Regions from separate parts of the Mesorhizobium sp. P2_E6 genome, predicted to be linked through region 2. Evidence: predicted binding sites of a transcription regulator. Region 2 holds the regulator's gene; each other region holds the start of a gene.
The links. The regulator LexA, encoded in region 2, represses DNA repair genes until DNA is damaged. The targets are predictions, from matches to a motif close to TGTTCNNNNTGTGTTCNG.
Positions count from the first base shown of each region.

Region 1: a site for LexA is predicted at 3,486-3,503, ahead of AC1D08_RS23810 (single-stranded DNA-binding protein). Genes of this name have one in related genera too.
Region 3: a site for LexA is predicted at 3,893-3,910, ahead of uvrA (excinuclease ABC subunit UvrA). Genes of this name have one in related genera too.

Region 1 is NZ_JBFUEQ010000010.1:29,686-34,357, forward strand. It holds gene AC1D08_RS23780 (helix-turn-helix transcriptional regulator) at 1-100, opposite strand, end outside; gene AC1D08_RS23785 (hypothetical protein) at 186-722, shown strand; gene AC1D08_RS23790 (VOC family protein) at 755-1,132, shown strand; gene AC1D08_RS23795 (MarC family protein) at 1,296-1,925, shown strand; gene AC1D08_RS23800 (OsmC family protein) at 1,952-2,377, opposite strand; gene AC1D08_RS23805 (DUF2306 domain-containing protein) at 2,426-2,839, opposite strand; gene AC1D08_RS23810 (single-stranded DNA-binding protein) at 2,867-3,385, opposite strand; gene AC1D08_RS23815 (ArsR/SmtB family transcription factor) at 4,031-4,345, shown strand; gene AC1D08_RS23820 (SRPBCC family protein) at 4,360-4,672, shown strand, end outside.
Region 2 is NZ_JBFUEQ010000015.1:223,229-227,900, reverse strand. It holds gene kynA (tryptophan 2,3-dioxygenase) at 1-388, shown strand, start outside; gene kynU (kynureninase) at 393-1,640, opposite strand; gene AC1D08_RS30120 (GntR family transcriptional regulator) at 1,803-2,540, shown strand; gene lexA (transcriptional repressor LexA) at 2,912-3,649, shown strand; gene AC1D08_RS30110 (ComEC/Rec2 family competence protein) at 3,643-4,672, opposite strand, start outside.
Region 3 is NZ_JBFUEQ010000010.1:35,355-40,026, reverse strand. It holds gene AC1D08_RS23845 (DUF72 domain-containing protein) at 1-292, opposite strand, end outside; gene AC1D08_RS23840 (GNAT family N-acetyltransferase) at 318-788, opposite strand; gene uvrA (excinuclease ABC subunit UvrA) at 822-3,743, opposite strand; gene AC1D08_RS23830 (hypothetical protein) at 4,467-4,672, opposite strand, start outside.

The DNA of each region.
Region 1 (4,672 bases), on a different contig from region 2:
GGGCTTCCTCGAACGGCCGCTCACCGGCGCTGGCCGTGCAGATCACATCCGCCACGTACCAGCCGGCCCCGGATGCGAGAGTACGCGTGGTCGCTGTCATGACCGAAATATAGCAATTTTTCCCAAGCCCAGAACCCCATCGCAGCCTACTCCTCCCGGTCTCCTGACAAGAAGAGACCGGAACCATGTACGACCAATCCTCCTTTGCCGAAGCCTTGCACAGTGCCGGACCAATCGACGGACTTGCTGAAAAACTGAACCTCTATGGCCGTTTCGTCGGCGCCTGGACTTTTGACGCCTCCCGCCATCTCGAGGACGGCACGGTGCTGACCGGGAGTGGCGAAGTGCATTTCGGCTGGGTGCTGGAAGGCCGCGCAATCCAGGACGTGTGGATTCTGCCCGCGCGGGACGCCGGCCCCTCGCCTTCGCTCGGCAAATGGACGTTCTATGGCACGACATTGCGCGTCTACGACCCCGCCGCCGACGCCTGGCACATCTTCTGGAGCGACCCGCGCAACCAGTATTACAGCCGGCAGCTCGGCAATGCCGAAGGCGACACGATCGTGCAAGTGGGCGCCGATGGCGCCGGCTCCTCGGTGCGCTGGAGCTTTTCGCGCATCACTGAGAATTCCTTCCGCTGGCTTGGCGAGCGCTCCCACGACAATGGCGCGACCTGGCGGCTGGAAGTCGAATTCCTGGCGCGCCGAACAGCAACAACCTGACGCTACAAGCCATTGTAACAATGGAGAAAAATATGTTCGATCATATCTCGATCGGCGTTCGCGACGCCGCTGCTTCCAAGCGCTTCTACGATGCTGCTCTGAAGCCGCTCGGCTATAACTGTCTCAGCCAGTCGCCGGGCTCGTTGGGTTATGGCGCGCAAGGCGTCGTGCTATGGGTCAACGAGGCCGCGCGGCCGGTGCCACCAGACGCAAAATCCGGCCTGCATTTCTGCTTCGCGGCACCGACGCGGAGCAGCGTCGACGCCTTCCATGCCGGCGGCTTGTGCGAAGGCGGCAGCGACAATGGCGCACCGGGCCTGCGCGCCGACTATGGCGAAAACTACTATGCCGCCTTCGTCGTCGATCCGGACGGCTATCGTATCGAGGCCTATTGCGGCGCTGCCGGCTGAAGCAAACAATTCCAGGAAAGCGTGCAACGGGCTTTCCGTCCGTAGCCGCGTCACGACGAAGGCGTGTCGAAGTTTCGGTTTCGTCCCTCTGACGGTTCCCACCGACCGGGCTTTGCTCTACCAATGTCATGGTGCGGGCACGGCCCGGCGGGAGGGGTCAGAGATGCCGAGCTTCGACAGCCTGTTCAACGCCTTCGTCACCATTCTCGTGACCATCGATCCGCCTGGCCTGGCGCCGCTGTTCCTCGCCGTGACACGCGGCATGAACCGCGAGGAGCGCCAGCAGGTTTCCGTCCGCGCCTCGATCATCGGTTTTCTGGTGATGGCGCTGTTTGCGGTTGCCGGCGCCTCGATCCTGTCGGTCTTCGGCATCACGCTGCCGGCCTTCCGCGTCGCCGGTGGCTTCCTGTTGTTCTTCATCGCTTTCGAAATGGTGTTCGAGCGACGGCAGGACCGCAAGGAGAAGATCGGCGACGTCGCCATCACCAAGGACATGATCCACAACATCGCCGCCTTCCCGCTGGCGATCCCGCTGATCGCCGGCCCCGGCGCCATTTCGGCGACGGTGCTTTTGTCCAGTTCATTCCAGGGCTTCGCCGCGCAGGCTGCGCTGGTCGGCATCATCTTCGTCTGCCTTGCCATCACCTATTTGGTGTTCGTGCTGTCGGAACGTATCGACCGCATCCTCGGCCAGACCGGGCGTTCGATCCTGACCCGGCTGCTCGGCGTCATCCTGGCCGCACTTGCCGTGCAGTTCGTCGCCGACGGCATCAAGGCGCTGATGGCGGGATAGCTCGCGACGAGCCGCCGAAGCCGGCCCTACTTCGCCGTTGTATCGATGACTTCGAAATCGTGGGTGATCGTGGCGGTCTTGGCCAGCATCGCGGAGGCTGAGCAGTATTTTTCGATCGAAAGATCGATCGCCCGTTTAACCTTGTCGCTGGAGAGCGACCGGCCCTTGACGACGAAATGCATGTGGATGCGGGTGAACACCCTGGGCTCGGTTTCGGCCCGGTCGGCGTCGAGCTCGACCACGCAATCCTCGATCGCCTCGCGCCCCTTTTCGAGGATATGCACGACATCATAGGCCGAACAGCCGCCGGTGCCGATCAGCACCAGTTCCATCGGGCTAGGTCCTGGCGTCTTGCCTTCCGGTCCGAGCGCGGTTCCCAGCACCACCTTGTGGCCGCTGCCGGATTCGCCGACGAAGGTGCGCTCCTCCACCCACTTTACACGTGCTTTCACCTGATATTCCTTCCACTTGGGGTCATCTGCCTCAAGGATTAAATAGGATCATGGTCCGGCCTGCGCGACGCCAAAGACGACATCGTGCATGACCCTACCCGGCAACAGCGTGAAGATGCCGGCCCCGACCAGCGCAAAGACATACAGCGCAATCATCGACTTGCGATGCTTGGCGACGCGATGATTGTGCGCGTGCCACACCGCCAGCGGTACGGTGACCAGCACCAGGATCGACAGGAGATGGATGGGACTGAAAGGGCCGACGAGGCGGATCTGATGAATCCAGAAACTCGAGACGGCGATGACCAGCATCAGCGCGGCCCAGACATAGCCCGCGATGCGATGGCGCCGCGTTCCCTTCGGCAGCGCCAGCTGCGTGGCCCCTATCGCCAGTGCGGCGAAAGCCGCTAAGGCATGCCAGGGAACCGGAGAAGGGGCGGCAAGCAGCGGTTGCAGCGACATTGCCGCCTCTCCGGTGGCTGATTGTCCTCAGAACGGGATTTCGTCGTCCAGTTCGCGCGACGAACCGCCGCCACCGCCGCTCTTGGCGCCGCCGCCACGATTGAAGCTTTCGCTCGGGCTGGACTGGCCGAAATCGGAACCACGGCTGCTGCCGCCACCGGCATAGCCGCCGACCTGACCGCCCTCACCCTGACCGCGTGCGTCGAGCATCTGTAGCTCGCCGCGGAATTTCTGCAGCACGACTTCCGTCGTGTACTTGTCGTTGCCGGTCTGGTCCTGCCATTTGCGCGTCTGCAACTGGCCCTCGACATAGACCTTCATGCCCTTCTTCAGATACTGCTCGGCCACCTTGGCAAGCTGATCGTTGAAGATGACGACGTTGTGCCACTCGGTCTTTTCCTTGCGCTCGCCGGAATTCTTGTCGCGCCAGCTTTCCGACGTCGCAATGCGGATGTTGACGACCGGCTCGCCCGAGTTCAGGCGACGGATTTCCGGATCTGCACCGAGGTTGCCGACCAGAATGACCTTGTTGACGCTACCCGCCATGATATTTCTCCGCGCTCATCCGAAACAAATTTTTGTCGCAGCACCTTACAGGCTGCAGACCATCACCGCCTGCTATGGCTGGCTTTTCCCACAAGGTTTTTGTTCCCTTTTCGTTCTATGATGCCGGTGGCGTTCTGTCAATGTTTGTCAGCAAGATGTAGTGTTCCGGTCCGAAATTTCCATGAAATCGGGAATGGGTCGGGGCAATCAAATGAACTCCGTCAGACATGAGGACCAGCCGCGCGAGCAATGGCGAGCAGGTGTGGGAACGCGTATGCATGTGTCGGCCAGCAACGGTGCATCGCAACTTTGCATATTCGAGCAATGGGTCGAGCCCACGGTCGGCGCCCCAACGCATTGGCATCCCGTCGAGGAAGTGCTGACCGTTATCGCCGGCAGGGCCGAGATGTGGATCGACGATGAGCACAACGTCCGACTTCGGGCCAGTCTCTCGTTGTTCCCGCGAACAGGAAACACGGGTTCAAGAACGTCGGCACCGGAACGCTTCACATCCACGCTGTGCTTGCGTCGCCAATCTTCGAGGCGACGTTTGATGGACCTGCCGGGGTGGTGAGGCGCTGGCTTCCGACCAGCTCGTAAAAACAGCGCTTGCCAAATCAATAAGTATCGACTTATGCTTTTGCCATGATCGAGGCAGAGATTTTCCGCGCCCTTGCCGACCCGACGCGCCGCGCCGTCTTTGAGCAGCTTGCCGCTGGCGAAATGAGCGTCTCGGAATTGCGCAACGGCATGACGGTGTCGCAACCCGCCGTCTCCCAGCATCTGGCGGTGTTGCGCAGCGCTGGCTTGGTGGTCGAGCGGAGAGCGGGCCGCAACGCCTACTACCGCGCCGATCCGCAAGGGCTTGCCCCCTTGCTCTCCTGGATCGAACGCTACCGGACCTTCTGGCCGGAGCGCATCGAAAGGCTGAAGGCGGTTTTGAAGGACATGGATCAATGAAGAGCATGGGATCAATGACAGACCAAAGCCACGCGGACACCAACACCGCGCCTGACGCGATCGAGTTTGAGTGCGACCTGCCGGAGCCACCGGAAAAGGTGTGGCGCGCGCTGACCGTGCCCGAGCTGCTCGCCGCATGGATGATGCCGAACGACATCAGCCCTGAGACCGGCAGCCGTTTTGCCTTCGCCGGGCCAGAGGCGGCGATCGAATGCGAGATCATCGACGCCGAGCCCGAACGGCTGCTGCGCTATTCCTGGCGCGAGCGGCCGCAGCCAGGCGATGCCGGGCCGCAGGCTCGGCTCGACAGCCCGCTCGACAGCATTG
Region 2 (4,672 bases):
CCTCAGCGGGAAGCTTGAGGCGATCCTGGCCGAACCGTCGCTCTACGACGAAGCGCTGCTGCTGCTCGCCCGCAACGGATTCGACATCGGTGCTGACGCCAACCGTACCGACTGGCGTGAGACGCGCACCGAGAATGAAGCGGTCCTGGTCGCCTGGCAGACAATCTACCGCGACCCACAGCGCTACTGGATGTTCTACGAGCTGGCTGAAAAACTGGTCGACTTCGAGGATTATTTCCGCCGCTGGCGCTTCAACCACGTAACCACGGTCGAACGCATCATCGGCCTGAAGCGCGGCACCGGTGGCACGTCGGGTGCGTCCTACCTGAAGAAGATGCTCGAGGTCGTCCTGTTTCCGGAACTCTGGACAGTTCGCACCCGGCTCTAGCTTCTCAGGTCACCGCGGTTTTGACCGCGAAACGCGCGTCTTGCCAGACGCCAGTGCGCAGGATGTCTTCCAGCATGTCGACCGCCTGCCAGACATCCTTGTAGCCGATATAGAGCGGCGTGAAGCCGAAGCGGATGGTCGAAGGCGCCCGGAAATCGCCGATCACGCCGCGCTCGATCAAGGCCCGCATCACCTGGTAGCCGCTGGGGTGGATGAATGACACCTGGCTGCCGCGCTCGTTGCCGTTACGCGGGCTTTCAAGCTCGAGCCCGTACGCCCCGCACCTTGCTTCGACCAGCTGGATGAACAGATCGGTCAGCCCGATGCTCTTTTGGCGCACCGCCACCATGTCGACATCGTTCCAGAGGTCCAGGGCGCCCTTGAGCGCCCGCATCGACAACACCGGCTGCGTGCCACACAGGAACCGGCGAATGCCGGTGCCTGCGGCATAGCCTTGTTCGAAGGCGAACGGCCGCGCATGCCCCCACCAGCCGCTGAGCGGCTGATAGACATCACCGTGGTGCCGCTGTGCGGCATAGATGAAGGCTGGCGAACCCGGGCCGCCATTGAGGTACTTGTAGGTGCAGCCGATGGCGAAATCGGCATTGGCAGCGTCGAGTTCGACCGGCAGCGCGCCGGCGGTGTGACAGAGATCCCAGACGATCAGCGCACCAGCCTGATGGGCCTTGCGCGTCAGCGCCGCCATGTCGCGCAACTGGCCGGATTTGTAGTTGACGTGGTTGACCAGGATAACGGCGACGCGCTCGTCGATCAGTTCCTCGATATCAGGCGCGTCGACGCCCTCGAGCCGCAGGACCGTACCCGGCCGCGTCGAAGCAACGCCCTCGGCCATATAGAGATCGGTCGGGAAGCTGTCGCCCTCGGCGACGATGACCGACCGGTCCGGACGCATCGCGAGCGCCGCATGCAGCACCTTGTAGATGTTGATCGACGTCGTATCGCAGACCACAGTCTGACCGGCCGCGGCGCCGATCAGGCGTCCGAGCTGGTCGCCGAGCTCGACTGGCATGTCGAACCAGCCGGCGGTGTTCCAGGCACGGATGAGGTCCTGCGCCCATTCCTGTGTGGCGGCCTTGTTCAGTTCGTCGAAGACGGCGGGAGAAGCCGCGCCAAGCGAATTGCCGTCGAGGTAGATCACCCGTTGCGGCAAGACGAAACGATCGCGCATGGAACGCAGCGGGTCCGCGGCATCCATCGCCTCGATTGCAGCGAGATCGGGAGTTGCATTCATGGTCGACTATCCCCGCGCATGGGCGTGCTCAGATGAACATATCAGGTGAAACCGTTGGCGATCATGGGCAGTCCCTTGGGTCTTGTCAAACATTATATATTATTTACGCAATGGAAGGATTTCATATATAATCACCCGACCAATTGGTACGGATGGTCGGCAATGCTGGACGACGAGCACTTCTCGAAGACAGTAGCAGCCTACAGGCTGCTGCGCCGCGATATCCTCACCACCCGTCTGAAGCCCGGCGCGCCGCTCAAGCTCAGCGCGTTGCGCAACAGCTACGGCATCGGCTGGACACCGCTGCGCGAGGCACTCTCGCGGTTGGAGGCCGAGCGCCTGGTGACCGCCATCAGCAATCGCGGCTTTGCCGTCGCCGCGGTATCGCGCAACGAGTTGGAAGATCTGTCACGCGCCAGATTGGTGGTTGAACTGCCTCTGCTCCAGGAATCGATCGAGAAAGGCGGCCGTGAATGGGAGGACGCCGTCGTCGCTGCCCATTACCGGCTGTCGCGCAGCAGGACCGCGGTCGACGACCCGTCCGACGAAGTGGTCGACGAATGGGATGAAAAGCACGAGGCTTTCCACGCGGCACTGCTCAGCGCGGCAGCGTCCCCCTGGCTGCTGACCTTCCACTCCACGATCGCGGATCAGTTGCGTCGCCATCACCGCTTTCTTGGCCTGGCGCCAACCTTGCGGGCGGCCGCCGGTCTCCAGCATGGCTACGAAGAGGCCATGGAGGCGCTGCGCCAGGCCGTCGCGATCGAACATCATACCGCGCTCATGGAAGCGGCGCTGGATCGCGACATCGAGCGCGCGAAAACCCTGATGGTTGCCCACATCGGCTACACGCTGCATGTCTATGTCCATGCCGGCGACGGCAGCACAAACAAGCGGTAATGCGACGAGGAACAAGGCAAGGCCGATACGGGCAATTCCTCCGCCAAAGTTGGCATTTTGGCTCCCTTTCGTTCACGGGAGCCACGACCGGTGAAGTGAACCGAGCCCTCTTGTCGAGCTCCAGCGTTAGCCGAGGCCAAGCCCGACACTGGGTGAGCCACAGGCCATTAACCATAGCAATTTCAATCCAACCAAGCGCTCGGCGGTGGCAGGCATGCGTCGATCGCGACCCACTTCCGGGGCGCCAAATAATTTCAGCCGCCTTAACAAGTTCATTAAACTTTAAACGGTTGCGGAACACAACTGGAACAGATAGTGTTTGTTCTGGGTTTGTTTTTCCGATTCTGGTTTTGGGTAACCTGGGGGCTGCCATGCTGACGCGTAAACAACACGAACTGCTGATGTTCATTCATGAACGGCTCAAGGAAAGCGGCATTCCGCCATCCTTCGACGAGATGAAGGAAGCGCTCGACCTTGCCTCCAAATCCGGCATACACCGGCTGATCACGGCGCTGGAGGAGCGCGGCTTCATTCGCCGCCTGCCCAATCGGGCGCGCGCGTTGGAAGTGCTGCGGCTGCCGGATTCGATCGCGCCAGGCCTCAACGCGGCAAAGAAGTTCTCGCCAAGCGTCATCCAGGGCAGCCTCGGTCAAGGCGGCCTTGGCCGGCAACTCAAGCCTGCATCTTCGCGGATGCCTTCGGCCGGCAATGACGACGACGTGGTCTCCGCCGTGTCGATCCCGGTCATGGGACGCATCGCGGCCGGTGTGCCGATCGACGCCATCCAGCACCAGACGCATTCGATCTCGGTGCCGCCGGACATGATCATGGGCGGCGAACACTATGCCCTGGAGGTCAAGGGCGACTCGATGATCGAGGCCGGCATCTTCGACGGCGATACCGTCATCATCCGCAACGCCGATACAGCCAGCCCGGGTGAGATCATCGTGGCGCTGGTGGATGAAGAGGAAGCGACGCTGAAGCGGTTCCGCCGCAAGGGTGCCTCGATTGCTCTCGAAGCCGCCAACCCGGCCTATGAAACCCGCATTTTCGGACCGGACAGGGTCAAGGTGCAAGGCAAGCTCGTCGGGCTGATCAGGCGCTACTGAGCAGGGCTTGCGACCGGCTTTTCGGGTTTGCGGTAGGGTGGCAGGCCCCTCGCCTCGCGCGAAAACTTGCGCTGCGTGTGCCAGGGCCGGTATGACCCGTCCACCGCGAAGCTGATCGTCGCAGGCGTGGTCGCAGATTGGCGATCGAAGAAGACGGCCGCACTACCCTTGCGGGCCAGTTGTCGCTTGGTGATGACGAGCACAAGTGGATTGTGACAGGGGTCATAGGCCGTGGCGTCATTGATGACGATCAGGTCGGCGAAGCCGCAGGCCATCCAGGCGTCCTTTCGGTCTTCGACATGCGCGATGATCGCACCGGATGGATGCTTGGCGAGACAAATGCCCGATGTGCAATAGAAAGGCGCTCCCGACGGCAGCTCGGCGGCATCGGCTATCTCGAATTGCCCGTCTCCTTTGCTGAACACCTCCGGTATGACGATGGTCTCGGATGTCAGCGCGCGTTTCCAGTTGTCGACCGTGAATTCGTTCGGGCGTGCCCGGCTGACGGCGAGTTCGCCACCCCCGATCGGCAGCGCAACCAGCCGGGCGTCCTCCGAGATCAGCACGTCCGGTGCGCGCGTGTCCGAGACGGTCAACAGGCCGGCAAGCGCGAACGGAAGGGCTGCGAGCCGCAGCCATGTCGTGGCCATCGTCGCGATGACCAAGGCAATCGCAACCAGCAGGACGGACTGCTGCGAAATCAACCCGACCGCGTCGACCGGCGAGCGCTGGGAAATCCATCCGGACATGGCGATCATCACCGTCAGGCCTTTGCCCATCACGTAAAGAAAGGGGCCATCGGCGCCAAAGGGCATCGCCAGCGCACTGAGGACGGCGAAAGGCATCACAACCAGCGAGACGATTGGCATGATGGCGAGATTGGCGAACAGGCTGAGCGGCGACACCCGCTGAAAATGCCAGATGGCAAACAGCGCCGTGGCAGAGCCGGCGATGATGGAGGTCATGGCAAGGCCGCCCATCGCCAACAGGAATTTTCTGGTGAGAAAGCCATGGAGAGATCGC
Region 3 (4,672 bases), on a different contig from region 2:
CGAGGAAACGCATCATCGATTCACCGGCCTCGCCGAGCACGCGCCTGTTGGTGACGAAGCGGTTGCCCTTGAGCGAATAGACGAAACCGTCTGGCGCTTCGCTCGCCCATTTGACGAAGGTCGGTTCCTTGAAGCTGGAATAATAGGTGCCGTTGACCTCTATGCTCGAGACCTGCCGGCTGGCATATTGCAGCTGCTTGGCCTTGGAGAGCTTTTCGGGATAAAAGGACGTATCCCAGGGTTCGAACGTCCAGCCGCCCATGCCGGAGCGGATTGTTCCCGATTTGCTCATTGCCATCCTCCCGAATTCAGAAAAGTCAGCCCGTCGTGATCTTGTCGACCGGCTTCGCCATGTCGACGAGCACCCATCCTGGCCGGTATGGATGGGGCCGGCGACCCGTTTCGTGGAAACCATAGGCCAGATAGAGCGCGATGTTCCGCTCCATTTTGGCGTTGGTGTAGAGCCGCACCTCGGGCAGGCCCCACGCCAGCGTCTGGTCGTCCGCTTGTTTGAGCAGGGCAATGCCAAAGCCCTTGCCCTGAAATCCTGGCGCGACGGCGACTGAGAAGATCATCGCGTGGTCGTCGTGACGTTCCAGAGTGAGGAGACCGGCAAGTTCGCCGTCACGCTCCAGGAGCCAGACCTCGCCACGCGCGATGCGCGGTGCATAGTCCTCAGTGACGGGGATCGGTGGCGCGCCGAACAGTGCGGAATAGGGCGCGTAGGCGGCTTCCGTCAGCGAGACGACAGTTTCGAGATCACCGGGAAGCGCTCTTCGGATTGTCATTCAAATGCTCTCCAAGCGCCGACTGGTTCGCCATCACTCCGCCGCTTCGCGCTTGCCTCCGGGGCGCCGCTCCAGCAGCTCCTTGAGGAACTGGCCGGTGTAGCTGCGCTTTTCGCCCACGATCGCTTCCGGCGTGCCGGACGCCACCAGTTCGCCGCCGCCGTCGCCGCCTTCGGGGCCGAGGTCGAGCACCCAGTCGGCGGTTTTTATCACCTCGAGATTGTGCTCGATGACCACTACCGTGTTGCCCTGGTCGACCAGTTCGTGCAGCACTTCCAGCAGCTTGGCGACATCGTGGAAATGCAGACCGGTGGTCGGCTCGTCCAGAATGTAGAGTGTCTTGCCGGTTGCCTTGCGCGACAGTTCCTTGGCGAGCTTGATGCGCTGCGCCTCGCCGCCCGACAGGGTCGTCGCCTGCTGGCCGATATGGATGTAGCCGAGGCCGACCTGCTTCAGCGTGTCGAGCTTGTCGCGCACGCCTGGCACGGCGGCGAAGAAATCGACGCCTTCCTCGACCGTCATGTCGAGCACGTCGGCGATCGACTTGCCCTTGAACAGCACGTCGAGCGTCTCGCGGTTGTAGCGCTTGCCGTGGCAGACGTCGCAGGTGACGTAGACGTCGGGCAAAAAGTGCATCTCGATCTTGATGACGCCGTCGCCCTGGCAAGCCTCGCAGCGGCCGCCCTTGACGTTGAAGGAGAAGCGGCCGGGCTGGTAGCCGCGCGCCTTGGCTTCCGGCAGGCCGGCGAACCAGTCGCGGATCGGCGTGAAGGCGCCGGTATAGGTGGCGGGGTTGGAACGCGGCGTGCGCCCAATCGGCGACTGGTCGATGTCGATGACCTTGTCGAGGAATTCGAGGCCCTCGATGCGGTCGTGGTCGGCCGGATGCTCGCGCGAGCCCATGATGCGGCGCGACGCCGCCTTGAACAGCGTCTCGATCAGGAAGGTCGACTTGCCGCCGCCTGACACGCCGGTGACGGCGGTGAAGGTGCCGAGCGGGATTTCGGCGGTGACGTTCTTCAGATTGTTGCCGCGCGCGCCGACGACCTTCAGCCGCCGGTTCTTCTTCGCCTCGCGCCGCACGCCGGGCGTCGCCACTTCGAGCGCGCCCGACAAATATTTGCCGGTGATCGAATTCGGATTGGCCATCACCTGCTGCGGCGTGCCCTGGGCGATGATCTCGCCGCCATGGATGCCGGCGGCAGGGCCCATGTCGACGACATAGTCAGCATGCAGGATGGCGTCCTCGTCATGCTCGACGACAATCACCGTGTTGCCGATGTCGCGCAGGTGCTTCAGCGTGTCGAGCAGGCGTGCGTTGTCGCGCTGGTGCAGGCCGATCGACGGCTCGTCCAGAACATAGAGCACGCCGGTGAGACCGGAACCGATCTGCGAAGCCAGGCGAATACGCTGGCTCTCGCCGCCCGACAGAGTGCCGGAATTGCGCGACAGCGTCAGATAGTCGAGCCCGACATCGTTGAGGAAGCGCAGCCGCTCGCGGATCTCCTTCAAGACGCGCACGGCGATCTCGTTCTGCTTGTCGTTGAGCGAAGCTGGCAGGTCGGTGAACCACTTGTCGGCGTTACGGATCGACTGTTCGGTGACTTCGCCGATGTGCTTGCCGGCGATCTTCACGGCCAGTGACTCGGGCTTGAGCCGATAGCCCTTGCAGACCGGGCAAGGCGTCGCCGACATGAAGCGCTCGATCTCCTCGCGCATCCAGGCGGATTCGGTTTCTTTCCAGCGGCGCTCGAGATTGGGGATGACGCCTTCAAAGGTCTTGGTGGTCTTGTAGGAGCGCAGGCCGTCATCATACTGGAAGGTGATTTCGCGCTCGCCGGTGCCGCGCAGGATGGCCTCCTGGGCTTCCGCGCTCAAATCCCTGAACTTGTCGCCGAGCTTGAAATTGTAGGCCTTGCCCAGCGCTTCCAGCGTCTGCGCGTAATAGGGCGAGGTCGATTTCGCCCACGGGCTGACCGCACCGTCGCGCAGTGAGACGTTCTCGTCGGGCACGACGAGGTTGGGGTCGATGGCGCGCTGGCTGCCGAGACCGTCGCAGGTCGGGCAGGCGCCAAACGGATTGTTGAAGGAGAAAAGACGTGGCTCGATTTCCGGAATGGTGAAGCCGGAGACCGGACAGGCGAACTTTTCCGAGAACAGGATTCGCTCGTGCGTCTCGTTCTTGGACTTGTTGACCGAATCCTCGCCCGTCTGGCTGGCGTCGAGCGGCTTGTCGGCGAATTCGGCGACCGCCAGCCCATCGGCGAGCCTCAGTGCCGTCTCGATGGAATCTGCTAGCCGGGTGGCGAGATCGCCACGCACGACGATGCGGTCGACGACGACGTCGAGGTCATGCTTGTACTTCTTGTCCAGCGCCGGCACGTCGGCGATTTCATAGAAGACGCCGTCGACCTTGACGCGCTGAAAGCCCTTCTTCTGCAGTTCCAGCAATTCCTTGCGGTACTCGCCTTTGCGGCCGCGCACCATCGGCGCCAGGATGAACAGGCGGGTGCCTTCCTCGACCGCCAGCACACGGTCGACCATCTGGGACACCGTCTGGCTTTCGATCGGCAGGCCGGTGGCCGGCGAATAGGGGATGCCGACGCGCGCGAAGAGAAGCCGCATGTAGTCGTAGATTTCGGTGACGGTACCGACGGTCGAACGCGGGTTCTTCGAGGTCGTCTTCTGCTCGATCGAAATGGCCGGCGACAGGCCGTCGATCTGGTCGACGTCCGGCTTCTGCATCATTTCGAGGAATTGCCGCGCATAGGCCGACAGGCTCTCGACATAGCGGCGCTGGCCTTCGGCATAGATGGTGTCGAAGGCAAGCGACGATTTGCCGGACCCGGACAGGCCGGTCATGACGATCAGGCTGTCACGCGGCAGGTCGAGATCGACATTCTTCAAATTGTGTTCGCGCGCCCCGCGAATGGAAAGATATTTATGGTCGGCCATGGCCGGTCGCCGCCTCAGAAGCTGGAATTTCCTGGAATGGCGGGTTTTCCCGGCCATCCCCTATGTAGGTAATTTTGCCGCCACGTCGAGAGACGCCACAATTCCCGACAAAAGCGTTTAACCGTCTTTCTCGTGAACCGGCAAGCGGAAAGAACAAAGGCCGAACACGCTCCTGACAAAGCTGTGCAAAAACTGACTTGTACGTAACCTCCCGGTGATCACGTTTTTCGGTAACCGGCTATTGATGGTTGACGTCCCCGACTCAGGGGAGCAGTGTCCAGAAGTCAACTGAAGCCGGCCGTCTTTCGATGGCCTCGCCGCCAGAGGCGGCCTGCGAGACGCCGCAGGCATCTGCGATTTGTGCTTCGGGACGACACGTCGCAACGGACAAGGGAGTGGAGCCATGACGCCACCGGATCGTCCCCTAGGGTTCCAGTTGTCACTGGAGCCGCGGCAGGCATAAGTGCCAGGGTTTAGCGTTTGCGCCACCCGGCAAACCGTGACCTGCCATATCCCACAAAAATCAGAGACTGCTAGTCGGATCGACGGCTGAATGCCGCGAAGCATCCGAAATCAAACGCCGGCAGTACACTCCCGGCAAAAATTGGATTTGAGATCCAAAAAAGGCCCCGTCCGTTTGCGCAAAGCACGGCGGGGCCGTTTTCATGCGCGGCTTGTTTTGTCGACCATGGCGCGGCGCACGAGGCTGGACAGATCATGCAATCAGTGGCGCGGCAGCCCGGTGGCGCCAGCGCCTACGTCAACAGTGATGCTGCCTGAAATCCTGACATCCGTGTTGCCGATCTTGAACTGGCCGTTCCCATTGCCAGGGGATGCGTCGTCGGGTTCTGGCTGCGGAGCCGGCTTGGCGATGCGATAGTCGCTGGTCACGCCGGGCAGGGCGCCTTTGGGCGCCGCTGGCGAGCTGT